4 regions of the Selenomonas sp. CM52 genome follow, and region 2 is predicted to be linked to each of the others. Evidence: riboswitches for the same ligand, from Rfam matches in the RefSeq annotation. Region 2 holds a riboswitch; each other region holds the start of a gene.
What was found. Region 2 has a riboswitch for cobalamin ahead of HMPREF1153_RS07975 (ABC transporter substrate-binding protein). Riboswitches for the same ligand answer to the same signal wherever they lie in the genome.
Positions count from the first base shown of each region.

Region 1: another riboswitch for cobalamin. It lies ahead of HMPREF1153_RS04330 (ABC transporter substrate-binding protein); the one in region 2 lies ahead of HMPREF1153_RS07975 (ABC transporter substrate-binding protein).
Region 3: another riboswitch for cobalamin. It lies ahead of HMPREF1153_RS06745 (methylmalonyl-CoA mutase family protein); the one in region 2 lies ahead of HMPREF1153_RS07975 (ABC transporter substrate-binding protein).
Region 4: another riboswitch for cobalamin. It lies ahead of HMPREF1153_RS04780 (TonB-dependent receptor); the one in region 2 lies ahead of HMPREF1153_RS07975 (ABC transporter substrate-binding protein).

Region 1 is NZ_ALNM01000019.1:96,051-104,043, forward strand. It holds gene argS (arginine--tRNA ligase) at 1-181, shown strand, start outside; gene rpoE (DNA-directed RNA polymerase subunit delta) at 213-539, shown strand; gene HMPREF1153_RS04310 (CTP synthase) at 638-2,242, shown strand; gene HMPREF1153_RS04315 (protein O-GlcNAcase) at 2,239-3,720, shown strand; gene HMPREF1153_RS04320 (nitroreductase family protein) at 3,813-4,325, shown strand; gene HMPREF1153_RS04325 (MazG nucleotide pyrophosphohydrolase domain-containing protein) at 4,408-4,878, shown strand; cobalamin riboswitch at 4,953-5,125, shown strand; gene HMPREF1153_RS04330 (ABC transporter substrate-binding protein) at 5,306-6,895, shown strand; gene HMPREF1153_RS04335 (ABC transporter permease) at 6,896-7,882, shown strand; gene HMPREF1153_RS04340 (ABC transporter permease) at 7,879-7,993, shown strand, end outside.
Region 2 is NZ_ALNM01000030.1:82,373-90,365, reverse strand. It holds gene HMPREF1153_RS07990 (ExbD/TolR family protein) at 1-199, opposite strand, end outside; gene HMPREF1153_RS07985 (MotA/TolQ/ExbB proton channel family protein) at 196-834, opposite strand; gene HMPREF1153_RS07980 (TonB-dependent receptor plug domain-containing protein) at 948-2,885, opposite strand; gene HMPREF1153_RS07975 (ABC transporter substrate-binding protein) at 2,921-3,904, opposite strand; cobalamin riboswitch at 4,086-4,263, opposite strand; gene HMPREF1153_RS07960 (DNA-deoxyinosine glycosylase) at 4,917-5,432, shown strand; gene HMPREF1153_RS07955 (Asp23/Gls24 family envelope stress response protein) at 5,510-6,343, opposite strand; gene HMPREF1153_RS07950 (PHP domain-containing protein) at 6,425-7,255, opposite strand; gene HMPREF1153_RS07945 (stage V sporulation protein S) at 7,293-7,553, opposite strand; gene HMPREF1153_RS07940 (TIGR00282 family metallophosphoesterase) at 7,732-7,993, opposite strand, start outside.
Region 3 is NZ_ALNM01000028.1:14,287-22,279, forward strand. It holds gene HMPREF1153_RS06730 (peptide-methionine (S)-S-oxide reductase) at 119-688, opposite strand; gene meaB (methylmalonyl Co-A mutase-associated GTPase MeaB) at 692-1,876, opposite strand; gene scpA (methylmalonyl-CoA mutase) at 1,882-4,077, opposite strand; gene HMPREF1153_RS06745 (methylmalonyl-CoA mutase family protein) at 4,077-6,275, opposite strand; cobalamin riboswitch at 6,508-6,682, opposite strand; gene HMPREF1153_RS06750 (hypothetical protein) at 6,822-7,085, shown strand; gene HMPREF1153_RS06755 (glutamine synthetase) at 7,141-7,993, opposite strand, start outside.
Region 4 is NZ_ALNM01000020.1:71,654-79,646, forward strand. It holds gene HMPREF1153_RS04770 (iron-containing alcohol dehydrogenase) at 1-885, shown strand, start outside; gene HMPREF1153_RS04775 (PepSY domain-containing protein) at 1,058-1,702, shown strand; cobalamin riboswitch at 1,824-2,007, shown strand; gene HMPREF1153_RS04780 (TonB-dependent receptor) at 2,084-4,207, shown strand; gene HMPREF1153_RS04785 (FecCD family ABC transporter permease) at 4,287-5,318, shown strand; gene HMPREF1153_RS04790 (FecCD family ABC transporter permease) at 5,380-6,396, shown strand; gene HMPREF1153_RS04795 (ABC transporter substrate-binding protein) at 6,400-7,398, shown strand; gene HMPREF1153_RS04800 (hypothetical protein) at 7,806-7,993, shown strand, end outside.

The DNA of each region.
Region 1 (7,993 bases), on a different contig from region 2:
CCGCATCGCGCGTTTCGCTTACGATACGGCGGGGCTGTTTCACAGCTTTTACAACAAGTGCCGCATCGTAGGCGTGGAGCCGGCACTCTCGGGCGCACGCTTGGCGCTTGTGGCGGTCGCGAGGAATGTCCTGCGCCATGCGCTGGGGATTCTTGGCATTTCCGCGCCGGAGAAGATGTGACAGGAAGCAGGAGGTCATGATTTTGGAAAACATGGATTACGCGAAGCGCTCGGAAACGGATGTGGCGCATGACATTTTGAGTGAAAAGAACGAAGCGATGTACTACAAGGATCTCGTTCTGGAGGTCATCGACAAGAAGCGAAAGCCTGTGCAGTCGCTTTCTCATGCGATTTCGGAGGTTTACACGCTGATCAATATGGACAGCCGTTTCCACTACGAGGGAGAGGGGAAATGGGGACTGACGGAGTGGAATCCGCCTGAAGTGAAGCGCACGCACGCCTCGCGCACGGGCGCTTCTTCCAGCCCCAAGACGTCGCGCCGCCGCGAAAAGCTCTTGGAGGGCATACAGGAGGAATAAGGCTTTTGTGGATGCAGCTTGGCAGAGCATTTGGCCGAGACTGCAGGTGAAGTCGGTCTTTTTCGCAGGATATGCCGGAAACAGGGCAGGAGGAAAAAATGGCAAAGTATATTTTCGTTACGGGCGGCGTCGTTTCGTCCCTCGGCAAGGGCATCACGGCTGCTTCCTTGGGGCGGCTCTTGAAGAATCGCGGCATCAAGGTCACGATCCAGAAGTTCGATCCGTATATCAACATCGACCCCGGCACGATGAGTCCATACCAGCACGGCGAGGTGTTCGTCACGGACGATGGTGCGGAGACGGATCTCGATCTCGGACACTATGAGCGTTTCATCGATATCAACCTCACGAAAAACTCCAATATCACGGCGGGCAAGGTCTACAACAACGTGCTGACGAAGGAACGGCGCGGCGATTATCTGGGCAAGACGGTGCAGGTCATCCCGCACATCACGAATGAGATCAAGCAGCGCGTCTATGATGTTGCGGCCGCTGACGGCGCCGACGTCGTCATCACGGAAATCGGCGGCACGGTAGGCGATATTGAGAGTCTGCCGTTTCTCGAAGCGATCCGCCAAGTCAAGAAAGAGGTTGGACGCTACGATGTGCTCTACATCCATGTGACGCTCGTGCCGTACATCGCGGCGGCGGGCGAACTGAAGACGAAGCCGACGCAGCACAGCGTCAAGGAACTTCGCGGCATCGGCATTCAGCCCGACATCCTTGTTTGCCGCGCGGAAAAAGAAATTTCGAGCGATATGAAGGAAAAGCTTGCTCTCTTCTGCGATGTGGACAAGAGCGCCGTCATTGAAAACCTCACGGCGCCGACGATTTACGAGGTTCCTCTGATGATGGCGAAGGAAGGCCTCGACAAGATTGTGCTCGAAAAGCTCCACATGGATTACAGCCCCGCGAACATGGAAGAGTGGGAGAAGATGGTCTTCAAGATCAAGCATCCCGCGAAGAAGGTCAAGGTCGCCGTTGTCGGCAAGTATGTGGATCTGCCCGACGCCTACATGTCGGTGACGGAGGCGCTGCACCATGCGGGCATCGCGAACGATACGGACGTCAAGATCGCTTGGGTCAATTCGGAGGCAATCGAGGCGGCGGACGTCGAGCTCAGCGAGGTCTTTGCAGGGTGCAAGGGAATACTCGTTCCGGGTGGCTTTGGCGACCGCGGCGTCGAGGGCAAGATTCGCGCCGTGCAGTACGCGCGTGAGAATGCGATTCCGTTCCTCGGACTGTGCCTCGGCATGCAGTGCGCCGTCATTGAGTTTGCGCGTCACGTCTGCGGCATGACAGACGCCCATTCGACGGAATTCAATCACGAGACGAAGCATCCCGTCATCGACCTCATGCTCTCGCAGAAGGACGTCGAGGACAAGGGAGGTACAATGCGCTTGGGGACTTACCCGTGCAAGCTTCGGGAAGGCTCGAAGAGCCTTGCCGCTTACGCGGAGGAAGAAATCAACGAGCGCCATCGCCATCGCTACGAGTTCAACAACGATTTTCGTGCCGAGCTTGAGCGTGCGGGGCTTGCCGTCGCGGGAACACTGCCCGACGACAGCCTCGTCGAGATCGTCGAGGTCAAGAACCATCCGTGGTTTGTCGGCTCGCAGTTCCACCCCGAGCTGAAATCGCGTCCGAACCATCCGCATCCGCTGTTTCGTGATTTCGTGAAGGCGGCTCTTGAAGTGAAATGAAGATCTTCCTGACATTGCTCTTGGCGGCGCTTTTCTGCAGCGTCGCCCTTTTTTCGGAAAACGCTGCATTCGCCTCGACACTGGGGGAAAATGCACGGACGGCACAAGGGCGAAGGCCGGAGAGCGGTATCGTCGAAGGATTCTACGGCAGACCGTGGACGGAGGCCGAGCGGCGCATGATGCTGCACTTCTTGGGCGAGCACGGCATGAATCTCTACGTCTACGCGCCGAAGGACGATCCGTACCATCGCGAGAAGTGGCGAGAGCCGTATCCGCCGCAGGAGATGCTCGCGCTGAAGCGCCTTGCCGCCGAGGCGCGGACTGTGGGCGTGGAGTTGGTTTTCGCTGTATCGCCGGGACTCGACCAGCGCTTTTCGGGTTGGGCAGGCGAGGCGGATGAAAAGGCCATGCTGCGAAAGCTGGAATCTGTTCATGCGATGGGCGTTGAGCGTTTCGCCATATTCTTCGACGACATCGAGAACAAGGACGGCAGGGCGCAGGCTCTTTTCGTGAATCGCCTGAATGAGGAGCTTTTAGCACGTCACCTCACGGAAAAGCCACTGTTTGTCGTGCCGACGGAATATTTTCTGCAAGATATGGAGACTGCTGGCGTGGCGAAGTCCTACACGCGCGAATTTGCCGCGCAGCTCGATGACGATATCGTCGTTCTGTTCACAGGAGAAGGCGTCGTGCCCGAAGGCATAAGCGCCGAAGATATGACGGAGGCTGAGCGCCTTTATGGGCGGACGCTCGGCATCTGGTGGAACTATCCAGTGACGGATTACTTGCCGGGCAAACTCGCGCTCGGCCCCATACAGGGATTGGATGAAACTGTGGCGGAGCGTGCGCCCGTGTTCTTGATGAATCCGATGGACAAACCCTATCTTTCGCGCATCGCCTTGGCTACGGGCGCAGAGTGGCTCTCTTCGCCCGCCTCGTATGATGCGGAAAGAGCTTGGTATACCGCCATCCGTGAGCAATACGGCGGCTTGGCAGGGGCGATGGAACTTTTCGCGCTTCATTCGCGCCGCATGGAAAAGGATTGGGCACATACGGGCGCACTCGATGCGCCTGTGCTGAAAGAGCAGATGGAAGCTTTCTGGCAAAAGGTGGAGCGTGGGGAAAGGGCCGAAAAGGAAGCGGAAGCCCTCGCAAAGGAATTTCGTCGCCTGAAGCGTGCTGCCAAGCAGTTGAAGGAGAAGCTTCCACCGGAAACTCTTGCCGAATGCCTGCCGCAGCTCCAGCTCTTTGCTCAATATGCGGAGTCGGCGGAAACGTCCCTCGCGATGGTGAAAGCGCAGCGCGAAGGAAGCTTTGCGCACGAGGCGGCGCTTTATCAAAAAATCAAGGATGTTCCAACAGAGCAGCAAAAAAAGGAAGAACCGCGTCTCTCCGAGCAGGTGCTCGCAGATTTTATCGCGAGGGCGAAATCGTGGCATGAAATGCAAGAGGTTGGCGTAGGACGGAGGGAAAACTAGCCGATCGGTCTGCGCCTTGACCTCTTGGGAGGTTATGCTAGAATATATCAAAGATGTATGGATGTGCATTTTTCGTAGAGGAGGAGTTCTTTATGTCGTTTCTTGATTTGGCGAAAAAGCGCTATTCTTGCCGCAAGCTTTCGGCGCAGCCCGTGGAGGAGGAGAAGCTGCAAAAGATTTTGGAGGCGGGGAATCTCGCGCCGACCGCCCACAACAATCAGCCGCTTCATATCTGGCTTCTTGAGAGCGCTGAGGCGATGGAGAAGGTTTCACAGACGACATCCTTCATCTTCGGCGCACCCGTCGCCTTTGTTGTGGGCAGCAAGGCGGATGATGCTTGGGTACGTCCCTCTGACAAGAAAAACTTCGCCGATGTGGATGCGAGCATTGCGGCGACGCATATGATGCTGGCGATTGAAGACTTGGGACTTGGGACGACGTGGGTCGCGCATTTCGATGCGCCGAAACTCAAGGAGTTTTTCCCCGAGATGGCGGATTATGAGCTTGTGGCGATTTTTCCCGTCGGCTATCCTGCCGAGGATGCTGCGCCCTCGCCGCGTCATGCCGAGCGTGTGGGTGTAGAGAAGCTTGCCGATTGGCTTTGAGAGATTGTTGTTGCCCCGCTGCACGCATGTTGCGGCGGGGTTTTCCTTATGGAGCGGATTTTGTTGAATGCGAGGAAGATTTATGACATACGTTGAGCGATTGCAGGATATTGTGCGCACGCTGCGCTCCGAACATGGCTGCCCATGGGATCGGAAGCAGACGCATGAGAGCATCAAGCCAGGCTGCATAGAGGAGGCGGTCGAGGTACTCTGCGGCATCAACATCTTAAGGGAGACGGGGAAGGCGGACAACTTGCGCGAAGAGCTTGGCGATCTCCTGCTGCAAGTGATCTTTCACGCACAGCTTGCAGAAGAGGCGGGGCTTTTCACGTTGGAGGATGCAGCGAGAGCCGCTGCAGAAAAGATGGTGCGCCGCCATCCGCATGTGTTTGGCGAGCCTGTCAAGGATGCGGCGGGCAAGTCTCTGACGGAGTGGACGGCGATCAAGGCATGGGAGAAGCGCGGGCGCGAATGGGAGGAAGCGTACCTGCCCGACGCATTTGAAGAGGCGGCGCTGCTCTTGCAGAAGGCGAGGGAACGCAAAAAGCTGTAACCGATGGGCGTTTCAGCTCCTCAACGCCCATTGACACATTGTTCGTTTTATTGTAAGCTGAATCCGAAAACAACTTCATATTTTGCCGATCGGGTGCGCGCTGCGCTTAATAGAGAAGCAGGTGAAAGACCTGCGCTGTTCCGCAGCTGTAATGCAGAGTCGACCTCATGATGTCACTGGGAAACTGGGAAGGCGAGGAAGACGAGGATGCAGAGCCAGAAGAACTGCCCGATCGAAGCGCTGTTATTATTCCTGCGAGAGACAGGAAGGCGTGGCTCGTGTTTCGTGCGCCTTTTTGCTCTTTAGCAAAGAGGCTTTTTATATGTCTGGGCGAAAGTGATGGAAGGAGGTGGATGGAAGGCGCAGAATGATAGGATTGTCTGGAGGAAGGTATGCTGTGAGTATTGGGTGTTATATGCGAGGAGGCATGACAGTGAGGAAACTTTGTATGTTTCTGCTGGCGGCGATGATGATGCTCACCGTCGGCTGCGGAGGCGCGGATCAGGCGAAAAACGAGCGCGCAGAGAAGGGCGAAATCGTGATCTCGGTCGGCAAGTATATGGTAGGCGAGGGTTTCGATCCGACGATGGGATGGGGTCTCTGGGGGCCGGATCCGTTCCACAGCGCATTGATGGGACATGATGAAAAGAATCAGCTCATCAAGGAGCTGGCTACAAACGTTGAACGTTCAGAGGATGGGCTGAAGTATACCTTTACGATCCGGGATGATGCGAAATTCTCTGACGGTCAGCCGCTGACGGCAGAGGATGTCGTCTTTACCTACGAAACGGCGAAGAAGGCGGCCAGCGCCGTGGATCTGACCGCGATGGAGTCGGTGCGCGCCCTGTCCCCGACGCAGGTGGAGTTCAAGCTGTCACGCCCGTGGTCTGTTTTCCTCGAAACGGCGGCATCCCTCGGCATTGTGCCGAAGCACGCCTATAAAGAAGGGTATGCGACGGCGCCGGTCGGCAGCGGTCCCTGGAAGGTCGTCTCGTTCCAAAAGGAACAGCAGCTTGTGATGGAGCCGAACGAATATTATTACGGAGAAAAGCCGAAGCTGAAAAAGGTGACGGCGCTGAATCTGGGCAATGATGCTGTGCTTGCAGCAGCGCAGTCCGGACAGGTCGATCTCGTCTTTGCACCGCCCGAATTTGCGGCGGCAAGCGTGCCGAATATGAAATTGGTAGTGATGGACACCATCGACAGCTTCTGCGTCAATATGCCGCAGGAGCCGGAGCATGACGAAAACGGCATGCTGGTCGGCAACAATGTGACGAGCGATCCTGCCATCCGCCAGGCGCTCAATATCGGCATTGACCGCAAGGCGATCATTGAGAACGCGCTCGACGGTTTCGGAAAGCCGACGATGAATTTTGCAGAAGCTCTTTCTTGGGCGAATAACGATTTGCAGGAATCGGACAACCGCGTGGACGAAGCCGTGAAGATTCTTGAGGCTGCGGGCTGGGTGGATACGGACGGCGACGGCATTCGCGAGAAGAACGGGCAGAAGGCGGAATTCGTCATCAATGGCCGTTCCAATGACCTGCAGCGTTACAATACAGCGGTGGCGCTTGCACAGGATGCGAAGAAGCTCGGCATCAACATCATCGCAAAGTCGACGCCATGGTCGGAGGCCCGCAAGATAGCGCGCAACATCCCGACGGTATGGGCGGGCGGCGACTATACGCCGCAAGTGATCTACAATTATTTCCATTCCTCGCAGGTCGGGGTGAATGTCATCAACAACTCTGCCATGTATCGCAACCCGACGGTTGATGTGCATATCGATCGGGCACTTGCCGCTGCGACCGATGAGGAGATGCTGCGCGAGTTCCGTGCGGCACAGTGGGATGGCATGACAGGGCCGAAGGTCGATATCCCCTATCTTTGGATTGCGACGGTTCAGATGCCGTATTTCGTCAACAATCAGCTCGATCTCGGTCAGCTGCGTGCGGGTGAGCGCGGACAGGGCATGGGGATCCTTATAACACTTGACGAATGGCAGTGGAGGAAGTAAATGGATAAGAGAATCTTCTGCTTTCTTGGGGGCAATCTGTTTCGGCTTGTGCTCCTCCTCGCTGCGGTGAGCGTCATCAGTTTTATCCTGCTCGCCAATTCGCCCATCGATCCCATCGACGCGTACTTTATCAATAAGGCGGCATCGGCGGAGCAGCATGCGCTCATTGCCTCTTATTGGGGCTTTGACAAGCCGCCGCTCGAACGCTTCCTGCTTTGGGCGGGGAATATTTTGCATGGTGATTTCGGCACATCGTTCATCTATCGCGCCCCTGTACTCGAAGTCATCGGAGAAAAGTTTCGCCTTACGCTTCTCTTGATGATGACGGCGTGGACGTTGTCGGGCGCAATCGGCTTCGTTCTGGGCGTGCTCGCGGGAATGTACCGTGACAGCCGCCTGGACAAGGCAATTCAGGGATTTTCCCTTCTGTGCGTCTCCGTACCGGTCTTCTGGCTCGGGCTTTTGTTCCTCATGATCTTCGCGGTCAAGCTGCAGTGGTTTCCGCTGGCGCTCGCCGCTCCTATTGGAAAATTGCATGAGGAGGTGACGCTGGCCGATCAGATTCATCATCTGATTTTGCCGGCGTTGACGCTCAGCGTCACGGGGATTTCTGCCATCGCGCTGCAGACGCGTGAAAAGATGATCGAGGTGATGGGGACGAACTACATGCTCTTTGCCGAGGCGCGCGGCGAGAATCTTTGGCAGCGCGTGCGGCGGCATGGTCTGCGAAACATTCTGATGCCCGCGATCACCTTGCAGTTTGCTTCCTTCAATGAGCTGTTCGGCGGAGCGATTCTCGCCGAGACGGTGTTCTCCTACCCGGGACTGGGCAGTACGGTCACGATGGCGGGGCTGCGCGGTGATCTTTCGCTGCTGCTCGGCATTGCGATTTTCAGTGCGGTTTTTATCTTTGTTGGCAATCTCATCGCCAACATCCTATATGGGATTGTGGATCCGCAGCTGCGAGAGGGGAGGGGGATGTCATGAACAAGGCGCTTCCCCTCGTGCAAAGCGGTCTGAGTGTCCGTCAGCGCCGACTCATCTTTGCCGTGTTTGCGACCCTGTTCATTTTGGGACTGCTCCTCTGGGGTACGACGA
Region 2 (7,993 bases):
TCTTCATCGTGACAACATAAGTCACGCGCATCTGTGTTTCCACATTTGCCGCCTTCGGCATATTGACGTCGACCGTCTTGAGATTCACCATGTAGAGCGTGCTGAGCATAAAGAAGACGAGCAGGAAGAACATGATGTCGATCATCGGGATGATAATGATCTCGGGCTTGTCGAAACCCTTCCTGTCCCTGAGCCTCATCGCGCTGCCCCCTCATAGGAAGAAAGCGCGTCCTTCGCACCCTCGACGAGCGAGAAGCACTGCTCCATGTCCGTCACGATACTTTCGATGCGCTGCGTGAAGTACGCATGCACGGCAAGGGCGATGATGGCGACACAAAGCCCCATGGCGGTCGCGATCAGGGCCTCTCCGACGCCGCCCGTGATCGCCGTCGCCTGCCCCGACTGAAGGTTGAACACGGAAAATGCCGAGATCATGCCACTGATCGTGCCGAGAAGACCCAGAAGCGGCGCCATCGTCACGATGACGCTCAAGTAGTAGAGGCGCTTTCGGAGCTTCGACAGCGCGATGCCCGACTGAATCTCCATGTAAGAGGAGACGCGCGATGAATCCTTCTTTACGAGCTTCATCGCCCCGAAAAGGATGTTGGCGAGTGCGCCGCGATGATCTTCGGCAAGTTTCCTCGCCCCCGCAAAATCATCGTTCGCCATGCACTGATAAAACTCTCGCGTAAAGGCGCGTCCCGTGTCCATGCGTGAAAAGTACATCGCACGCTCGATGCCGATCGTCACGACGAAGATCGAGCAAAGGAGCAGCACATACATGATGGCGCCACCCTTGTGGAAAAACTCTATGCCTGTTAGAATTGCGTCCATGAAAAAATCCTCCTGAAATTACATACAATGATGGCATCGACAACAACCGAACCGTATGAGAAAAGCGTCTCCTGCCAAAATGCGGGCAGAAGGCGCCATTCATCATGCAAGCATCAAAACGAGCAGGTAAGGCCGATTTGGTAAAAACGACCTGTGCCGGGATAATAGGAATTTCCTAACCAGCCAGAAGACAACTTGCGCGTATAGTATTCCTCATCCGTAAGATTGTTGATGCGGAAGTACGCTGTCAAGTTCTCCTTAATATCATAGCTGACATTGAAATCCCAAATGGCATAACTGTGATCAAGATAGACGGCCTCATCAAGCCCCGAGCCGATGCGTCCGAGGACGTTCGCCTTCCAAGGTCCCTTCACGTAGTGCAGACCGATGCGATAGCCGTTCGGCTGACTGTTGCCGTTCTCCCAGACATAGCCAACACCCGCACCATTATCCAATTCCGTGCGAATATAGGAATAGCCTAAATCATAACTCCATGCGTCATCAAGCCGCTGACGGAAAGACAGTTCTATGCCGCGCTTCTTTTCCTTGTTGATGTTCGAAGGAGTCCATCCAGAAGGACTGTTTGCCCAACGAATGGCATCATCAAGGCGACTTTCAAAATAGCTGACGCCCATGCTCGTCTTGTCATTGAACTTATGATTCACACCGAGCGTTGCCGTCCAACCCGTTTCCGGATCGAGGTTCGGATTGCCTTTCATCCATGGATCGTTCCAATAGAGATCATCCGCTGTCGGCGCCTTGAACACCCTGCCCCACGAAGCGTAGAACTGCGTCGCTTCATCGGGTCGATAATTCAGCGCTGCCTTCGGAGTCCAATGCGTACCGAACATGCTGTGATGGTCGATGCGCACGCCAGGCACGAACGACAGCTTGCCAAGTTTCATCGTGTCCTGCACGTAGAGCGCCTTGTTCGTAATCTTCTTATCCTTATAGTAACCGCTCCCTTCATTCGAAGAATTGCTACGATGCCACTCCGCACCGGCAATCAACGTGTTATTCTCGTCGAGCTTCCAACCATTCTGATAGTCAACCCCCCATAGAAGCGTGTTGAACTCCGTCCCATACGTCACCGTCTTGTAATTATTGAATACACGCAGGAATCCCGGCGCCGCCGTGCCTTCCTTGAATCGATAGGAAGCACTGACGTTGTTGAACACCTCCGTCATCTTGTTGCCGGAAAACGGCGGCACAACCGAGGCACCTCGACAATCATACTGCGCGGCATTGACGGAGCGATGCCCGTAATAGATATGCGCTGAGCTGCGATCGTCGATCTTGTCATCGAGGCGCAGGGAGAAACTGCGATTGCGATAATCGCTGCTATCCATCTTATAGCCTGTACCCTTGTAGTTGTAATCGAAGTTGCCTCCGTTCGTCATGGCACCCGTCACGAACCAGCTGTAGTTGCCATCCGTGCCCTGGTTTGTCAGCTCAAGGCTGTGCGTCTTCCACGAACCCGTGCTGAGGTCGACGGTCGTTTCATTCTTCACGCCCTTCTTCGTGATAATGTTGATGACGCCGCCCACAGCATCGCTGCCGTAGAGAGCCGAGCCGCCACCCTTGACAATCTCGATGCGCTGGATGTTCTTCATCGAAGGAATCATATTAAGATCTGCACTGGAACGACCAGAAGATGCGCCTTGATCATTGTTGACTCGCTCCCCGTCGACAAGGACGATCACGCGTTCATCTCCATTGAGACGAACGATCTCCTGCTGCTGCCCGCCCATGCGCGTGACAGTCACTCCGTTTACATGCTCAACAGCCTCGCCAACCGTTGCATAGTGATTCGCAGCGATTTCCTTCGCCGTGATGACTGTGACGTTGGCTGGAGTGTCCATGCGCTCTGTCGGGATGCGCTCCGCCGTCACGACGGTCGCGCCGAGGTCGTTCACTGCATTCTCTGTCGCTTCGTCAGCCGCATCGTTTTCTGCCGCGAACACCGGTGCGCAACAGAGACTCGACGCAAAAAAAGCCGCCAACACCTTCCTTGTCAAACCATCCTTGCCGTAGATTTTCTTGCTCTTCATGCTCATTTCTCCTCCTTGATGATTTTAATGAATCCTTATTCCACCGCCGAGAGATGCTCTTCGCGTCCTTGGGCGAAAGCGTCTCCGTATGCGCGATAGGCGATTTCCTGCACGCCAAGTACGAAGTCCTGCGAGCAGTTGTAGATATAGGCTTCCGTCGGTTCTTCGAGGCGATGCTCGCGGATGGCCTTGACCGTCTGCAGGGACGGATCGTCGAAGTATTCCTTGCGGAACTTGTCGACGTCGAATTTCCCATGGTCGTTGTACGTCGGCACGAAGAGGATGTCTGGATTGATCTCGACGAGCTGCTCCTTCGTCATGGCCTGGCCGTCGCGGATGCCGAGCGCCGACCTGCCGTTCTTCACGCCCGCATAGCGGCAGGCGTCGTCAAAGCTGGAGCCGATGCCGCCATAACCCGACATCAGGGAGATCAAGACGACTGTCTTGCGCTCGCTCTCGGGGATGGCGCTGACCTTCTTCTCTATGCCTTTAAGATGCTCGTCCATCATCGCGAGGAGCTTTTCCCCGCGTTCGGGCACGCCTGCCGCCTGCGCGAGAAGCGCGATCGTCTCCTTAATCTCAGCGAGATTCCTCGCGCCCTTGCAGACGACGACGGTAAGTCCCGCTTCACGAAGCGACGGTACAATGGCGAGGTCACCCCAGTCAGGCACGATGACGAGATCAGGCGAAAGCGCGACGAGCTCTTCGACCGTCGGATTGCCGACGCGCTTTTCCACCTTCTTCGCAAGATCCACAACATTCGAGCTTACAGGATCGTCAAGGAGGCTGTTTACCGCTGCCATATCTTCGGGCGGCACAAGACCAAGCATGACCTCGTCCGTGCTCATCGAAAGCGTGACAATGCGATGTGGTTTCGCAGGCACGGTGACGACCGTACCTTGGCTGTCCGTGACCGTATAGCTTCCTGCGCCGCCCTGCGCCGCCTCCGGCGCGATACGGCACGCCGTCAGCAGCAGGCAGACGACGACTAGGACTATGGCAAAGAAACTTTTCTTCAAACTTTTTCCTCCCTTTACCGCCTCCTGCGACAAAGCTTAGATAGCAGTGAAGTCCAACTTTCTGCGAGAAAAGCATCCATAAAAAAGAGCCTTTCCCCCTCGAAGAGAAAGGCTCCCTTATGCAGCAGCGCAAAGGCGCACGGATGCAAAGAAGAATCCCCTTCCCATCGCTCGCAGGTCAAACGGTGATCGTCAAGCAGGCAGTTCTCCTGGCTCGGTTCATCGCTCGGCTGCGCCTTCCCAGGGAAGTACCCCAGTGACATCCTTGCAGCTTCGCTCCCCTCACAGTGGCGGGACCGCTCCGGCATAACCGGATTTTCTCTTAGACCCTTGCGGGTACCTGCTCCACAGCGTGATTTTCTCCGCTGTAACTTATGAAATTATAACTAGACTTAATCCAGACCCTATGCTACCGCAAAACTCTCGGCTTGTCAATGCACTTTAAGAAGAACGACAAGGGGCTGCCAAAAGGCAGCCCCTTCCCTTCGTCTCCTATGAAAGCTATGCTCAGCCCAACGACTGCAGAAGCATCGCTGCGCTCGCTCCGCTCGCAGCACCATGAAGGCGCTTCCTTTTCGGGAATCTTCCCATGAAGATTGGAAGTGTGCTATAATATAGACGGTGCTACTACAACGGTGGCGGTCGATTCTTAGCCCTCCTTGGCGGTCAACGTCAGCCAATCATGCGGCGCGCTTTGCGCTTGCATTCTTGGGACGTTTTCGCATACGAGCCGTTTGCCAATCAGCCGCGCCCTTTGAGCTTGCTTCTTGGACGGCTCAGCAGGGCGTTGCTTATGACGATTAATGATTTGATTGCGTTGCTCTTGGTAACGCTTTTCATCCTCATCGTTCTGAAAGCATAAGAAAACCCGCCTAGTCTTTGCCGGAAGAGGCGGGCTTTCTTAACCCAAATTTCTCTAGCGGGGCTGACCGTTACCAGTAGCACCCTTTCCACGCTTATTATACGACGTAAAAGCAGATTCGTCAAATTCCACTGCAAAGGAGTCCTGCTCATGCCCGCTTCTCCCTTCACCTGCGTCGGCTTTCCTCCGAGCATCGACGCAAACTGCACGCATATCATTCTCGGCTCGATGCCGGGCGCGGCGTCGCTCAGGGCGCAGCAATACTACGCCTACCCGCAGAATCGCTTCTGGCGGCTCATGGCGTATCTGTTGGAGGGCGGTGAGCCGCCGCAGGACTATGCGGCGCGGCTCCAGATGCTGCTCCGCCACCATATCGCGCTTTGGGACTCCATCGCCTCGTGCGAGCGCGAAGGCAGCTTGGACTCAGCGATTCGCGCGGCAAAGCCCAACGACTTCACCGCACTCCTCGCGCATTATCCGCGCCTCTCCACCTTCTGCCTGAACGGCGGCAAATCGGCCGATACTTTCCGCCGTGCCAACAAGCCACTTCTAAAACGCGACGATCTCACCTTTCATGCACTGCCCTCGACGAGCGCCGCCAACGCGCGCTGGCGCTTCGACGATCTCGCAAAAGCATGGAAAAAGGCGCTCCCCCTCGAAGAGTAAGGGGAGCGCCTTTTCTTCTCGATGAGCAGGCGGCGCACAGCGTCCACAAAACGAATGTTGAATGTTGTGCGTACAGCTTACGCTTCGATATAAAGCGCCTGCACCATGATGTCGACCTCGCGCACGAAAAGTCCCGTCATGTATTCGACCTTCGTTCTCACGCGCTGCTGCGTCTCCTTGATGAGTGTCGGAATATGGCTGCCGTAGGTCAGCACGACGGAACAGGAAATCTCAAGGCCGCGATCCTCGTCGCCTTTCCAGACGTGGCGCACGCGCACAGAACCGACCTTCGAGATGTATTCCTTCTCATGCACGATGCGCACGACCATCTCGCGAATTGCCAGATCGTCGATGATGAGCTTGCCATAATAGCTGAACACCGGGCGCACGATGGACTTCTCGCCGAGTTTGCGGCGACGCGTGCGGTTGCGGCGGAAAAAGGACTGGATGGGATCGATGAGGAAGCCCGAAGCATGAGGCTTCAGCTCGATCGTCGGAACGGGTATGATGTGCTTGCCCTGCTTCAGTCGGCTGTCCCGCGCTTTTTGCATCTCACGCTGCGTCGCGATGTCTTCGATGTGGATGATCTGTTCGATCGTCGGCAGTTTCAGTATGCGCACGATCTTATAGACCATGTTCTCGGAAGTCCCAAGGATGAGGATGCGATGCGGCCTGCACTCAGCGATAGCAGAACGCACTTCTTCCGCATGTCCGGGCAGAACGAAAATGGCGCGGCGCACCGCCATGATTTTGCTCTTCTCCATCTTGGCGGAAGAACCGGCGACGATCTTGCCGTCCTTGATCAGGATGCCGTCATCAATGATGGCGTCCGCCTGATGCTGATGCGCCACGAGCAAGGCGCGGTGACTCTTGCCTGTGCCGCTCGGACCTACGAATGCTATGACGTCCATATCTTTCTCTCCTGCTTCTTTAAGAAACTAAAGCGAGGGAATTTTCCTGCGAAATCCTTGCAAAAAGGACAGTCGGTCTCTCTAAAGATTCATTCTCGGCTTATACAGCTTCTCCGCGAATGAATCCTCCACCGTGAAGATGCCAAGTTCCTGCGGATAGCGCGAAGCAAAGCCGTGGAAGTCCGAGCCGCCCGTCACGAGCAGATGGCGGCGCTCCGCCATACCGAGATAGCGCTGCGTATCGACCGTATCGTGCTGCGGATAAAACGCCTCAATGCCCTCGATGCCGAGGTCGAGCACATGCTCGACGAGCGCGTCGTCACCGACAAGCTTCGGATGAGCGAGGACGGGCGTACCGCCCGCATTCTTGATCAGCGCGACGATTTCTTCCGGCTCTAGGCGATAGTGTGAAACATAAGCGGGACGGCCTTTGGAAAGCACAGCATCGAACGCCTCGCGCACGCTGGAAAAACAGCCTTTGAGCACGAGAGCCCGTCCGATGTGCGAGCGGCTGATGGATTTGCTCGTGCCTGCTACCTTCAGCACATCCGTTTCCGTAATGCCGTAGCCAAGCTCCTGCAGCTTCTCCACCATCTCAGCGAAGCGACTCCAACGCGCCTCTCCCACATCGTTCAGGCGGTCGAGGAGATCGCGGCGATAGATGTCGACATTGTAGCCGAGGATATGGATTTCCCGCTTTTCATGATGGGCGCTGAACTCAATGCCCGGTATGATGCCGATGCCCTTCGCAGGCAAAAGCCCTTCCTCATAAAGATGCGTGACGCCGTCCACGGTATCATGATCCGTGATTGCGATGTAGCGAAGCCCCGCTTCCTTCGCCGCCGCCACAAGCTCCTCGGGCGTCATCTTTCCGTCGGAATATGACGTATGCGTATGCAGATCGCTGGACACTGGAACCTCACTCCCTTGCTGAACCCATGCAAAGCCCTCAACGCGGCTCTACGATGAGTTTGATCGCCGTGCGCTCCTCGCCGTCGATCTCGATATCGGCGAAAGCAGGAACGCAGACAAGATCGATGCCGTGCGGCGCGACAAAGCCGCGCGCAATGGCGATTGCCTTGACGGCCTGATTCAGGGCGCCTGCGCCGACCGCCTGCATCTCGGCCGCGCCTGATTCCCGAATGACTCCGGCCAAAGCCCCCGCGACAGCGTTCGGATTCGACCTCGCTGAAACCTTCAAGACTTCCATGATCGCCTTCCCTCCCAAAAATCCCTGCAGCGTCTTTCTGCCGATTCAGATTTTTCATTCATTATCAGAAGAACCGTACACCTTATCTCTCCATGTATTCTATACAAAAAAGAAAAATCCTGCTGCCAAGGAAGCACGGATAAATTCAGCCGTCCATTTTCATTTTATCCGCGCTCTTCTAGCCCTTCTTCATGATGCGCTCGATGGAGAGCGTCCGATTCGTCGCATCGTCCACCTCGACGATCACGGCACTGTAGACGACAGGGCCTTCCGCCACCTCAAAGCGCACGGGGCGGCACGTCGTAAACTTCTCCAGCACGCGGTCGACGCGCACGCCGAGCACCGAGTCCCACGGCCCCGTCATGCCGAGATCCGTGATATAGGCGGTACCGCCCGGCAGAAGGCGCTCGTCCGCCGTCTGCACATGCGTATGTGTGCCG
Region 3 (7,993 bases), on a different contig from region 2:
GAGAAGTCAAGCCCAAAAGGCACAGACCGTCTCCATAAAATCTAAGCCCCGGCACACAAGAAGTGCAGCCGGGGCTTGAGGAAGCACAGATATTTCCCATACTTCTTCGATGCTTTTCCTATTGCAATATCCCCAGCTCGCGCAGCCGCTTGAAATCAATCGTTGTCTTGCGATGCGGATGACGAGCGAGATACTGCTGCCGCTCAGGCTCCGCTGGATGGAAGCTTACGAGAGGCGCAGCTTTTGCATAGCAGTGACGCGTCAACTTCTTGTTATGATTCGGGTCGTTGACCGTCACGTTCGCTTCCGTCGCGGCAGGAGGTCTGCCGCGATTCACGATGAAATTCATGTGATATTCGACGAGCGGCGCGTCCTCTGCATCGACGTAGTATACGCCGCTTTGGTACATCGGCCCTTTCGCCGCCCCCTGTCCATCCTTTTCATAGGGATTGACGACGGCGAAGAGGATGTCCAAAAGCTGCGATATATCTGTCTTCTTCGGGTTGTAGGCGATTTCCAGTCCCATGACAGCCTTGATCCAACCGCTTTTCACTGCATCATACGACGGCTCCTCACTCTGTGCATCAATATAGCCGGTACGCGTCGCGACGACGCCGGGCACATGATCGAAAACCGCCTGCAGCTCGTAGAAGCTGCCGCCAGAGACATATAGCCGTTTCGTATACAAGGATCATCCCTCCTCATGGGGATGCAGAAGATCGACATGGCGATCCGAAGCACGATGGATGTCGAAGACATGAATAAGCTCCGCCACACCCTGCGAGGGGGACACCGTCCCCTTGAGCACGGCATCGCGCACTTCCGGCATACGCCCCAGAATCACAGGATCATCAAAGAAGAGGTTGTGCAGGTGCTCGTCGATCATGCTGTTCATCCAATCGAGCAGCTGACTTTCACGACGCTTCCGGAAAGCGCCATTCTCCTTCGTCGTGCTCTCAAAGATGCGAATGACATCCCAAAGCTCTTTCAATCCCGTCTTTTCCAAGGCAGAAACGAGGTAGGCATGCGTCTGCCAGCCCGGCGTCGCGGGACGAATGTACTCGATCATACGCTCGTACTCGCCGCGTGCGACCTGAGCTTTCGTACGATTGTCTCCGTCTGCCTTGTTGATGACGATGGCGTCCGCCAGTTCCATGATGCCCTTCTTGATGCCTTGCAGCTCATCTCCTGCCCCCGTCAGAACGACGAGCAGGAAGAAGTCGACCATCGAGCGAACCGTCGTTTCCGACTGTCCGACGCCGACGGTTTCGATGAGGATGACATCATAGCCGGCCGCCTCGCAAAGAAGCATTGTCTCACGGCTCTTCCTCGCGACACCGCCCAAAGTGCCTCCGGCAGGCGACGGGCGAATGAATGCCTCTTCCCTGCGCGAAAGCGTGCCCATGCGCGTTTTGTCTCCAAGAATCGAGCCTTTCGTCACCGAGCTTGTCGGATCGACCGTCAGGACTGCGACGCGATGCCCCATGTCGCAGAGCATGTTGCCAAAAGCCTCGATCATCGTGCTCTTTCCCGCTCCCGGGACGCCTGTGATGCCGATGCGCAGAGCCTTCCCCGTATGGGGAAGGAGATCCTGCAGCACCCTCTGCGCCTTCGGGAAATGACGCGGGCTGTTGCTTTCGATGAGCGTGATGGCGCGCGAGAGGATCATGCGATCCCCCGCGGCCACGCCTTTCACATAGTCTTCCACATCAAGAATCATGCGATTCCTTCGGAAACCTGTCTTTCCAAGATCCGGGTTGATGTTGCCGACCGTCAGGTCCTTGATGCCGTCAATGCCGCTCATGACACTCGTGGCAAAATTCTTGTCCGCGTTCTCCGGTACCCAGTCCGGCTTCGTGTTCGTGTATTTCGCCATGGTCGTTACCCCGCAGCCATTTCTTCCTTTGCACGTCCAATCAAGAGTTTCAGGAGTTTGACGCCCGCCTCGGGGATGTTCGTTCCCGGAGCGAAGATAGCGACCGCGCCGCTCTTGTAGAGGTGGTCATAGTCCTGCACGGGGATGACGCCGCCGATGCAGACCATGATGTCCTCGCGCCCAAGCTTCTTGAGTTCTTCCACAAGAGCCGGCAGGAGCGTGTTGTGACCGGCAGCCAGCGAGCTGAAGCCAACCATGTGAACGTCGTTATCGACGGCATCCTGCGCCGTCTCATCCGGCGTCTGGAACAGAGGTCCGACATCGACGTCCCAGCCCATGTCAGCGAAGGAGGAGGCGATGACCTTCTGTCCGCGATCGTGACCGTCCTGACCCATCTTGGCGACAAAGATACGCGGCCGGCGACCCGTGAGCTTTTCAAAATCATCGGCAAGCGCACGCGCCTTGTCCAGCTCCGTCTTATCCGTAAACTCCGAAGAGTAGACGCCCGAAATCGTATGAATGACGGCCTGATAGCGACCCGAAACCTTTTCCACGGCATCCGAAATCTCGCCGAGCGAGCAGCGCACGCGCGCCGCTTCGACCGCGCATTCCAAGAGATTGCCGTTGTCGCGCGTCTCGGCGGCCTTCGTGATGGCTTCCAAGGCGGCGCGCACGTCGTCCTCGTTGCGGTTTGCACGCAGTTTTTCGAGGCGCTCGACCTGAGCCTGACGCACAGCGGTGTTGTCGATCGCGAGGATTTCCAGCGGATCTTCCTTCTCCAAGCGGTACTTGTTCAAGCCGACAATCGTCTCGTTGCCCGAATCGATTCTCGCCTGACGACGTGCTGCAGCCTCCTCGATGCGCATCTTCGGCAGACCCGTCGGAATCGCCTTCGCCATGCCACCGAGGGATTCGACTTCCTGAATATGCGCCCAAGCGCGGCGAATGATCTCGTTCGTGAGGGCTTCGACGTAGTAGGAGCCACCCCACGGGTCGATGATCTTGCAGACGCTCGTCTCATCCTGAATGTAGAGCTGCGTATTGCGCGCGATGCGAGCCGAGAAGTCCGTCGGCAGAGCGATGGCCTCGTCGAGAGCGTTCGTGTGCAGCGACTGCGTGTGCCCGAGAGCCGCGCCCATCGCTTCCATCGCCGTGCGCGCGATGTTGTTGAACGGATCCTGCGCCGTAAGCGACCAGCCCGAAGTCTGCGAATGCGTGCGAAGCGCCATGGATTTGGGATTTTCCGCGCCGAACGACTTGACGATCTTCGCCCAGAGGACGCGCGCCGCACGCATCTTGGCGATTTCCATGAAGTAGTTCTTGCCGATTGCCCAGAAGAACGACAGGCGCTTTGCGAAGGCGTCGATCGGAAGTCCCGCCTTGATGCCCGTACGGATGTATTCGAGACCGTCAGCAAGCGTGTAGCCAAGCTCAATGTCTGCCGTCGCGCCAGCCTCCTGCATGTGGTAGCCCGAAATGGAAATGCTGTTGAACTTCGGCATATATTTCGTCGTGTACTCGAAGATATCGCCGATGATGCGCATCGACATATCCGGCGGATAGATGTACGTGTTGCGCACCATGAATTCCTTGAGGATGTCGTTCTGAATCGTACCCGCCATGATCTTCTTGTCAACGCCCTGCTCGACGCCCGACTGGATGAAGAAGGCGAGAATCGGCAAAACGGCGCCGTTCATCGTCATGGAAACCGACATCTGGTCGAGCGGAATGCCCGAGAAGAGGATGTTCATGTCGAGCATTGAGCAAACCGAGACGCCCGCCTTGCCGACGTCACCGATGACGCGCGGATTGTCGGCGTCATAGCCGCGATGCGTCGGTAGATCGAAGGCGATGGAAAGACCCTTCTGACCGGCCGCAAGGTTTCTGCGGTAGAAGGCGTTCGATTCCTCCGCCGTCGAGAAACCTGCGTACTGACGCACCGTCCACGGACGGAAAACGTACATCGTCGAGTACGGTCCTCTGAGGCACGGCGGGATGCCGCTCGCAAACTCCAAGTGGTTCATATGATCGTATTCATCGTGATTGTAGAAAGGCTTGATGGGAATCTTCTCCATCGTGCTCTCCATCAGCGAGTCATAGCTCATGCCCGTCGAAGCTTCCAAGCGTTTGCGCCAATCCGCCTCTTTATGAGCAGGCGCACCCTCAAGGTTGATTTTCGTGAAATCAGGGTTCTGTGCCATCACTGAATCATTCCTTTCTTCTTCTGCAGCATCTGCAGTGTCTTGTAGCAGTTGGCACGCACGGAAATGAAGTCATCCACACCCGCTTCGCGATAAACTGGCTCCAAATCCTTCGGCGCAGCGCCCGCGAGGAAGATCGTAGCCGCAGGCAATGCTGTGCGCAGTTTCGGCGCAAGCTCGGGCACAATTTCCGGATACGTCGGATCTGTCGAGCAGATGACGACAGCATCGGCGCCCGACTCCTTGGCGGCGGCAGCCGCTTCGTCCGTCGTCTTGAAGCCGTCGTTCAACAGCACTTCAAAGGCTCCGACCTGCAGGAAGCTCGTCGAGAAATCGGCACGCGCCTTGTGCTGCGGAATGGGGCCCATATTCGCGAGGAAGATCTTCACGTTATCGCCGTCGTGGCTGTCCCTATACTCCTCGGTGATGCGGCGCAGAGCTTCATAGCGCTCGCTCCAGCGGTGCGCTCCAATTGCCGTGATCTTCTCGGCTGCCTCGCCCGTCTGCAAGGCCTCGCGAAGCTCCGCAATCGTCGCACCGGCCTTCGCCGCCTTGACAGCAGCCTCCGCCTTCTCGCCCTTGCCCGCACTCTTCAATGCCGTGAGGCACTCCTTTTTGAATGTCTCGTCCACATCGGCGAGATAGGCTTCGACATCCTTCTTGCGCTTTTCCATAAGTTCCGCCACATCCTCTGTGCGCGGATCGAGCAGTTTCTCCGTCATATTCGGATACATATTGTTGCCGACGATGCGATCTCTGCGCAGTTCGAGCTTCTTGAAGCGATCTTCAAGCGTCTTTGCGACTTCTTCCTGCACATAGCCGACTTCGAGAGCCTTGACGATACCGCCCTTGCCCTCGATCGTCTGGAATTCTGCCCAAATCTTTTCCTGAATTTCTTTCGTCAGCGTCTCGACTGCCCAAGAGCCGCCCGCTGGATCAATCGGCTGCATAAGGCCGAATTCTTCCTGCAGCATGATCTGCACATTGCGCGCGATGCGGCGCGAGAACTCATCACCCTTGCGAATCGGCTCATCGAACGGAGCGTTCTCAAAGGAGTCAAGTCCGCCGACGACACCGGAGAAGATCTCCGTCGTGTTGCGCAGCATGTTGACGTAAGGATCGTAAACCGTCTTGAAAAACAGTGCGGGACGTGCATGTACGTGGATGCGCTGCGCCTCTTCTCCGCCGCCGAACGCCTTGACGATCTGCGCCCAAATCGGGCGAACCGCACGAAGCTTCGCAATCTGCAGGAAGAAGTTCGCGCCCATCGAGAAGCCGAACATCATCTGCCCTGCCGCCTCGTCGACCGTAAGCCCGCGCTCCATGAGGGCACGCAAGTACGCGACGCCGACGGCGAGCGTCGAGGCGACTTCCTGCACATCGTTGGCGCCGCCGCGCGAAACGGCATCGCTGCGCACCATGATCGTCTTGAGATTCGGCGCATACTGCTTTGCCCAGAGAGCAGCCTCCGCCATCTCATCATAGAGCTGTGGCAGCGAAGCGTAATTCTCGCCGCGCTGAATCAACTCGCCCAAGGGGTCTGCTCCCACGAAGCCGCCGAGCTTTGCGAGGTCACCGCCGTCAGACTTGACGGACGCAGCGACGAGAGACAGCATCGGCAGGGACGAAGCGCCCGCATAGATGTAGAGCGGATGCTGGTCGAGCTTCAAGCCGTTGAGCGTCGTGTGCATATCCTCAACCGTTGTGATATTGCAGCCTTCATCGCCGATTTTTTCAGCATCCTTGGCATCCTTGTTGAGGAGCGTTGCCGAATCGAGGCGGATGTTGTAGATCGTCGAACCCTTGTCCACTTCGCGGTGCAAGAGTTCGTTGTTCTCCTCGGGCAGCGTCTCGTCGCACGACTGCGCGATGCCCCAAGGCTGTTCGATATAGCCGTTCGGACGCACACCGCGCAGGAAGTTGTCCATGCCGGGAAAGTCCGTCCTCGGCAGGATCTCGTCCGTCATCTTGTGGGTGTACATCGGCTCGAATGTGATGCCCTCGTACGTTTTCGTGAACATCTTTTTCTCGAAGGGCGCCCCCTTCAAGAGTGCGACGCATGCCTCTTTCCACTCGTCATACGTCGGCGGTTCGAATTCGTCGAGCGGCACATCGGGGAAACTCGTTTGCTGTTCGGCCTTCTTCAAGATGGCCTGCAGGTCAAGATTCTCGTCCTGACCCTTTGTCTCATTGCTCATATTTCCACAGCCTCCCTTGAAATAATACGGAATACAACAAAAAGCCGCCCTGCAGTCGAGGGCGGCTTCATCATTTTCGTGAACAGGCTTGCAGGAAATCTCTTCTGCACATCATGTCCGTGCAAAGTGCATTTTCCAATAAAAAATCCGGTGCAAATCTGCGCCGGAGAGCCTGCCGTGAAACGACAAAATCCCCTACCCATCGCTCGCAGGTACCAGCGCAAATCGCGCTGACGGTGATGTCAAAACAGGCAGTTCTCCTGGCTCAGATTCATCGTCCGATCATGCCTTCCCAAAGATTTCTCCAGTGGCCTTTTATGAAGGACTCCTCTTACAGTGGCGGGACCGCTCCGGCTTCTACCGAATTCCCTATTAAGTCTTGCGACACCTGTCTCCAACAATATGTTGTTTTCATCTTTATATTAACTCTGTTTATTGGGGATTGTCAATACTCCCGAAGTCTTTTACAATAAAAATATGGTTTGATTCTGCATAGATTTTCTACGATTTTCTACGATTCTTCAAAATTGCACAAGGAGACACAGCATGATCAAAGTTCATGGATCCGTCATCATCGAGCAGGGCGTGACCTTCGCCATCGTCGTCGTCAAGCCCCACGTCACGCAGTACACGGCTCGCGCCGTATCGTTCCGCAATGAGATCGCCCCCTTCTTCCGCAACATGCCCATCGTACTGATGTCGCAGGACAAGGACGGCAATCCGCGCTACTATGGCAGAAAGGACATCGTCGATTTTCTAAAGACGATCAAGGTCGAGCAGATTCCCTGGAAGACGTACCATATTTATTAAGAAACGCAATTGCCGCCAAAAAGCGCCCGCAAAGGCGCTTTTTGGCGGCAATCCATCAGATCATATTCTTGATATAGGCGTCATAAAGCGCCTTGAGTTCCTCGATCTTGTCATACATCTCCACCTGCAGACCCGACGCCACGGCGTAATCGCCTTCGTGCAAGGCCTTGGTGAGAAGCGTGAACAGAGATTTTTCGTCGATGCTGTCCTTCGCGAGATACGAGCGAATGCCGTTGATCTTGTTCCAGTTGTAGGAATCCTGATCCGTCACGAAGGTCGCCTGCACTTCCTTTGCCTTGCGCACGATGTCGCGGTTCTCAGGAATGATGCGGCTGATGAGTTCCGTCTTCCAGCGCAGGAGAGCGCCCGCCTTGAACGCCTCGATGATCTGCGGACGCAGAGCGCCGCCCACCGTGATGGCGGCGACCTTCTCGGGATGATTCTCAAACCCCTGCATATTTTCCCAAACCGTCGCCGGTGGTGCGCCGAAGAGGCGATTTCTTTCCTTTTCGGTGTAATCCTCGAAGACGTCGACCTCGCTACGATAAGCTCGATCCTTTTCAAGATAAAAGCCTTCCTTCCCCGCTTCCTTGGAAAGTTCTGCCAGAAGTTCCTCCGTCGTATGGTGAATCGAGGTCTTCACACCGTCAAGCACTGCAGAATAGACCGCAGCCAAAACAAGGTATATATTGGAATACGGATTGCAGGCGCGCAGTTCGAAGCGCGTCGCATAGGGATTCGCCAAATCGCGAATCAATCCTGCAAGTATCGTGCGGTTGCGCGACGGAATTTCCGGCGTATAGCCGAGCGAAGTGACGATGCAGACGGGCGCTTCAAAGCCGGGCTTCAAGCGGTTGAGCGAATCGTTCGTCGCCGACACGAAGGGATTGATGACCTCATAATTCTTC
Region 4 (7,993 bases), on a different contig from region 2:
AGCGTCATCGACACGGCGAAGGCCATCGCGCATGGCACGGCAAATCCCGATACCGACATCTGGGATTTCTGGTCGGGTAAGAACGAGCTCAAAAAGAGCCTGCCTGTCGGCGTCATCTTGACGCTTCCTGCGGCGGGCAGCGAAACGAGCGATTCTTCCGTGCTGACGAACGAGGAGACGGGCGAGAAGGCGGGACTGCCGTCGTCGTTCAACCGACCCGCCTTTGCCATTTTGAACCCCGAGCTGGCCTTTTCCCTGTCCTCGCCGCAGCTTGCGGCGGGCATCGCCGACATCGTCATGCACACGCTTGAGCGCTACATGACGCATACGGAAGGCAACGAATTCACCGATCTCCTCGCCGAAGCGCTCCTGCAGAACGTCGCGAAGTATGCGCCCATCGCCCTCGCACATCACAAAAACTACGAGGCGATGAGCGAGATCATGTGGTGCGGCACGATCTCGCACTGCGGACTTACGGGACTCGGCCGCGACAAGGATTTCTCCGTGCACAAGCTCGGTCATGCGCTGTCGGCACGCTACGACACGAATCACGGCGAGTCCCTGACGGCGCTCTGGGGCGCGTGGGCGCGTGCCGTCTACGAAGATCGCCCCGAGCGCTTCGCGCGCTTTGCCGAGAAGGTCTGGGGCGTCGATGCGGGATCTGCCGAAGAGCGGGCGCGTGCGGGCATCCGCAAGACGGAGAATTTCTTCCGCTCGCTGAAGCTGCCGACCTCGCTCGGAGAACTTCCGACGGGCATCTTGACGCACGGCGCCTTGGAAGCGCTCGCCGACAACGTGACGGCGCACGGCACGAAGACAGTCGGCACATTCCACCCCGTCGACCGTGCGTTCGCTTTGAAGATCTACACGGCGGCGAACCATTGAGTCTGCGGCCAGATATTTTCATGCAAAAGCCGCACGACGCTTACGAAGTGAATCGGTACAAATAGTTTATCTTTTGTTTATCTGTTTGTTATCGTCCTTTTAACGCAGCATGGTATACTGAGCATGTTGAAATAGCGAAAGTGAATGGATACGATGAGAGGAGACGATAAAGATGAAAAAATGGCAGATGGCAGCTCCCGTGGCGGGCGCTCTGAGCTTGGGTGCACTCGTCGCGCTCGGCGTGGGAATCTTCCAAGGACAGACGACGCTTCACGCACCTGCACTGCGGACTGCCGCAGTCGCAGCTCCCGCCGCGAAGGGAAGCGATACGCCGTTCCTTTCCGTCGCTGAGGCGGCGACAGCCGACTTCGTGGGCTACGACACGATCAAGGTTCAGGCGATTGCCGAATCGGGACTCAATGAGGGCGATCTCACGAACTACGAGATCAAATTCGACGGGCGCGGCTACATGCCGACCTACCGCGTGGAGCTTGAGACGAACGCGGGCGGCGTGGACATCGACTTCGACGCCAAGACGGGCGAGATCATCGACGTGCGGGAAAAATCGTGGAAGCACACGCGTACGAAGCTCGTCATCAGCGACTACGATGTGATCGAAGACGTAGAGGCGATGGGGATTGCGCTGGAAGACGCCGATCTTTCCATGGACGACCTCGACCGTTACGAGCTGGAACTGCACACGAAGCGGGGCGAGCTTGTCTACTCCATCGAGCTGAAACGCGGCACAGAAGAGTACGAATACGACCTGCGCGCCACCGACGGCACGATCTTAAAGAGAGATACCGACTTCGACTGACGCGATTCATCGGCAGAGAAAATCCCCCGCCGCAGACAGAATGTCTGCGGCGGGGGATTTTTCTGTTGACAAAAGATAAGAAACATATTACGATATTTGCGGTATAACTAAAAGTTCTAGTAGTACGATAAGTGGAACAGGTGCCCTCGAGGCTTAATAGGGAAGTCGGTAGAAGCCGACGCGGTCCCGCCACTGTAAGGACGAGCAATTTTGCCGCGATTGCCACTGGGGCGCAAGCTTTGGGAAGGCAGGCAGAGGAGTTATGACGCCGAGCCAGGAGAACTGCCTGTTTGACGCTCATCGATGGACCCACGAGCGATGGGGAGAGGAGCATGGATCACCGTGAAAAAAGCAAGTAAACGACTCTTATTGACAGCCTTGATGATGGGATGTTCCTTCGGCGCAGCGCATGACGCCTTCGCGGAGGAAGCTGCAAGAACGGCAGCTGAAGCGGAAGAATCTCATAGCACAGCGCAGGAAAGCGCCGACAGCGAATATCATCTACCCGATCTCACAGTTCTAGGAGATCGCAAGACCTTCCGCGGCGGCATGATCGAGAGGAAGAGTACGACGGGCATTCTAGGAGAGAAGGATTCCTTGGAACTGCCCTTCAGTGTCACGACTGTCAACCAGAAAGCGATCGAGACATTTTCTACGCCGCAGAGCGGCGTGATGGACACACTCTCTCTCGTTCCTTCCGTACGTGCTTCTTCGAGCAAGAGCGTTCACTCCGTGACGATTCGCGGCTTCCAGCAAAACGGCTATTCCATGTACATCAACGGCATTCCCGGTGCGATGAGTTCAGGCAACCTGCCTTACTACTGGATTGAAAACGCCACTGTAGTCGCAGGGCCCAATCTCGGCGTCAACGGGACGAACATCTCCGATACGATTGGCGGCTCGATCAACTTCCAGTCGAAGAGGGCGCAGACCAAGGACAATACGGATGTACGCCTCTCCTACAACGGCGGCAGATCGTTCGAGCAAGGTGTTGATATCGGCCGGCGCTTCGGTGCAGACAAGGCATTTGGCCTGCGCGTCGCGGCCAACCACATCGGCGGCGAAACGGTGCAGGAGGACAAGAATCTCAAACAGAACAACATCTTCGTGAACTTCGATCATCAGGGAAAACGCTCAACGACGAACTTGATGCTCGGATACAGCCGCATCAAGTACGAGGGCGGCGGTGACGGCTTCAGTGTGGGCAATCTGACAGTACTGCCCAAGGCGCCCGATGCAAGGAAGAGCTACACGCCGTCTTGGCTCTATCATACATACAAGGACACATGGATCATCCTCAACCACGAGCAAAAGCTCAACGATCATGTAACGGCATATATCAATTTCGGACACCATAAGTTCGATTATGACAAGTACTATGAAGGCACGCCTAAACTGACCTCGAACGATGGTGATTTCACGATCAATGCTGAATATTGGCCGCTCGGTCATACGCGTATCTATTTCGGCACAGGCCTGCGCGGCGATTTTCAGACAGGAGATGTCAAGCACGAATACATCATCGGCTTCGACAAGAATTGGGTCAACCGTTTCTCGGGCGGCGGCGATCTTTGGAGCGGCACAGGCAATCTCTACCGCAACAACTCGTGGGCAAGCGTGCCACTGCCCGATTATCAGCCGCCGCTGCAGTTCAAGCAGCAGATGACAGGCTATCATCTCGTAGATACGATGAAGTTCATGGATGATCGCCTGCAGCTTACGCTGGGTCTGCACGGGCATAAATCGAGCTATACGAGAGTCGGTCAGAAGCGCCAGGATTCCGACGCGACGTGCCCGACCTTCGCCTTGAGCTACAAATTCACACCGGAAATCATGGGTTACGTCAGCCACAGTGAGTCATTCAATGCCGGGACGCTCGTCTCTGGCGCTTCTTACAAAAACAAGGGCGAAGTCTTGCCGCCTGCAAAGACGAAACAGGATGAACTCGGCGTGAAGATCAAGAAGGGAGATTTCGTCAACACGCTGAGCCTCTTCAAGATTCGCAAAGCGAATACGATCGACGTCATGCGTCCCGACGGAAAGTATCGTCTCAACGATGGTGAGCAGGAAAACACAGGATTTGAATGGGCGTTCACAGGGAAAATCAGCAAGCGCCTCGATCTGGTCGGCGGCATGATGTATCTCGACGCCAAGCAGTCAAAAACGAAGGACGGCGCGAACGACGGCAAAGCCGTCGGCGGTACGTCGAAATTCTCCGGTACGATCGGCGCCGTCTATCATGTCGATCCGGCATGGTCTTTGATCGGCCGAGTTTCGTATCTCGGAAGAGCCGACATCAAGAACGAGACTCTCAGCGTGCCCGCTTCCTGGAAGGTCGATCTCGGCGCTTCTTATGAAACGAAGATGGGAACGACCCCCGTCACGCTGACTTTGATGTGCTACAACGTGACCGGCAAGGACTACTGGATTCCCGTCGCGGGAGCGGATAGCTTGCAATTGAGTGCGCCGCGCTCGGTGTCGTTCGCAGCGAATTTCGAAATCTGATAGTAAGGACAGGCAAACGGACTTCTGCGTTTGCCTGTCTTCGTCGTGCAGTTTTGAAGGCTGATGGAGGGATGAGACCATGATGCTGGAAAAGCTCAAGACGATGGGGACGATGCAGCTTCTTCTGCTGTTCCTGCCGCTGCAATTGCTCGTCGCATGGTGGGGGGTCTCGTCTGGACTGACGGATATTCCCATGTCCGCCATTTTCGGGATGCCCACAGGAAATGGCGACGATGCGCTCACTGCGAGCATCCTCTATGAGCTTCGTCTGCCGCGCGTGCTCCTCGCACTTTGCGTGGGCATGGGACTGACCTTGTCCGGGCTCATCATGCAGGCGATCGTGCAGAATCCATTGGCCGATCCTTATGTCTTGGGCGTATCGTCAGGCGCATATTTCGGCACGGCGGCGGGCCTCTTCCTCGGACTGGGCTCTCTGTTCGGTGCGATCGGCATCGGTGCGTGCTCATTTGCCGGTGCGCTTTTTGTCTCCGTCCTCGTCATCGGTTTTGCCCGTCGAGAGAATGGCGATTTGTCCAATCTTCTCCTGGGAGGCTTGGCGATGGGACTCGTCTTCTCATCGCTCGCAGGCTTTCTCGTCTACAAGGCCAGCGACACGGAGGGCATGGAGTCCATAACCTTCTGGCTCATGGGCAGTGTGGCAAACGCCTCCTTGACTCAATCGCTCATCCTATGCGTCGTCGTCGTCGCGATATTCCTTTATTTCATGACGCAGAGCCGCGTACTGAATATCCTCCTCTTGGGACGCGACACGGCGATCACCTTGGGCGTCAATGCCAAGGATCACTTGACGAAGTACTTGCTCTGCAACGGCCTTTTGGTCGGCCTCATCGTCTACAACGCAGGCATGATCGGCTTCATCGGCCTCGTACTTCCGCATATCGTACGCAGCCTTTTGGGCGCCGACCATCGCGTACTGCTGCCCGCAGCGGTCATGCTCGGCGGCATGACCGCCGTCCTTCTGGATCTCCTTTCACGCTCGCTCATTCCGATTCCCGGCGTGGAAATCCCCTTGGGCGTGATGTTTGCGCTCGTCGGCGCACCGCTCTTCATCTATCTCGTATTCCGGCAGAGATATAACGTCTTCATGTAAGACGAGTGAATCTGAACTGCGTGGGGACTATGACCGACTGCCGTATAGGATGGCCTCCTCTATGAAAGAACAAAACAAAAACATCATATTGTATGCGACGATCGCCGTCCTGCTTCTGCTCCTGCCATTGGCGGCCATGACGCGCGGCATCGTCAATGTGGACTTCCATGAGGTTGTGCTGTTTCTCGTCGATCCGACGAATCCACAGATCGCCCCCATTCATGCAGATGTCTTGGCGTACATGCGCGCACCGCGCTTCGTCCTGGCGCTTTTGGCAGGCGGTACGCTCGCCGTCACAGGCGCCGTCATGCAAGCGCTCTTTCGCAATCCGCTGGCAGATCCGTATTTCTTGGGCATCTCTTCTGGCGCAGCACTGGGCGCTGTCCTGATGATGAGCGCGAACATCACAGTGCTTGCAGGATTCTCCGCCGTACCGCTGGGCGCCTTTATCGGCGCGGGGCTCTCGACTTTCCTCGTGCTGTGGCTCACACACCGCTATGGAGAGGGCAAGTCCTTCATGACCTTGATTGCAGGACTGGGCATCCATGCCGTTTGCAGTGCCGCCATCAGCCTCATCATCTCTCTTGCTCCCAATTCGCGCACGGTGGCGAACATCTCCTACTGGCTGCTCGGCAGTCTGGAGCGCAGCGGCTGGGATAAGAACCTCTATCTCGCCAGCATTGCCTTGCCGATCATCGTCTTTTTCCTGTTACGCACACGCATACTGAATCTGATGCTCCTCGGCGATATCGAAGCGAGCACGCTTGGCTATCGCTTGGAGAAGAGCCGCAGCCGGTATATCTTCCTATGCGCCATGGCGGTGGCCATGGTCGTCTACAACGCCGGAATCATCGGCTTCGTCGGCCTGGCAGTGCCTCACATCGCGCGATTGCTCGTGGGCAGCAGTTACGAGCGGCTTTTGCCGGTATGCGTCGCCTTGGGCGCAGGCTTCCTCGCGTGGGCAGATGTTTTCAGCCGTTTGGCGTTGGAGAATGGCGATATGCCGATCGGCATCATCGTCAGCCTGCTCGGCAGCCCGATTTTTCTGCATCTTCTATTGAAGAGAAAGCGCGTCTGACTCATGAAGAAAACATCATGGTATGCTGTCATCCTGAACGCAGTCTGCGCTTTCTTCCTCGGCTGCTCCTTTGCAGGGGAAGAAAGCGCTCCAACGGAGGGCGTTCCTGTGCGCGTGGAGAACTTGCGCATCGACAATTACTTCGTACAAGGGAAGAATGTGCAGATATTCACCGAAGTGCCCAAGCGCGTCCTCGTCGTTGGCGACAATGAGACGGAGACGTTGATCGAGCTTGGCGCGGCTTCCTCGATCCTTCTGGCTGCAGCAAACAACGACGGTCCTTTTCCCATGAAGGAGGAGAATGCCCGCATTTTAGAAACCCTGCCACGCGCCATGAATCAACAGCTTCATATGGAATATGTCATGCAGGCACGCCCCGATCTCATCATCGGGAATCAATACTGCTTTACGCGGAACAGTTTGGGCAGCACAGACTACTGGAACGCACACGGTGTAAAAACGCTTGTCAATCTGAGCAGTTCACAGCCGAGGCGACACTACATCAAGGAAACTGTGGCACAGGAGATGGAAAGCATCCGAGACTACGGACGTATTTTCCACGCAGAATCCGCCGCCGAGCACATCGTGCAAGAAACCTACGACTGTATTGATGAAATCAACGAAAAAGCACAAGGATATCCCAAGCCGCGCGTCATGCTGATCGAGCTTATGAGCACGTTCGTTTCGTACGACAAAAGCAAACTCGCGGGCAACATGGCGGAACAGATCGGTGCCGAAGCGATCGAGACACCGGCCGTCATCACATTTGAGCACATCGCGAAGGAAGATCCCGACGTACTGATGGTCATCTGCAGCCATGCCGAGTACGGTGTCTGCCTGCAGCAGATCTATGAGCATCCAGGCCTGCAGCATACGAAATGCGTGCAAAACCGTCGTATCTACAGCATCCCGCTCAGCTATACCTACGGCCCGCTCTGCCATACCATCGACGGCATAAAGATGATGGCAAAAGCCTTTTACCCAGGGATTGCTATAGAATAAACTACACGCGCAAACGGAAGATTGCAAGTTTATTGGTTTCCCTTTCAGTTGCTTTTGGTTCTCAACTAAAGTTTAACTGAACGGTTTCCAAAATGAAACTTTTTTCGTCAATTTATTTTAAAAATCCCCCTTTTGACCTAGCACAGGGGGATTTTTCTGTTGACAAAAGATAAGAAGTCTACTATACTACGAGAAATAGGACCAAAGGATCAGCTATAAATTCAGTGCCTCCATCCTAGCGCATCGTTTTCGCCCTTTCATTGTCGGCAAATCCTCCATATAGCACAACATCTGTGCGTCTGGCTTGTTTCTTTGATAGGATGTAAGAACTATAGCAATATGATAAAGCGCTTGGGATGGGGATAGGTTTTATCAGCGACCTCTTCACAGAGAAAGGAGAATTTTACATGGGAAAAAGGGAAGGACGAGGTTTGGCGCTGATGATTGGGCTCGCCATCTCAGCGGGTGCAGCGTTGTTTCCGCAGTACGTCGCTGCGGCGGATGTTACGGGACATGACATCGTATCCTCACGCGACTGGTCAGGGCCGGATACGAATCCGCGTGCAGCGGGATACATCGGCTCTGAGAGCGACAG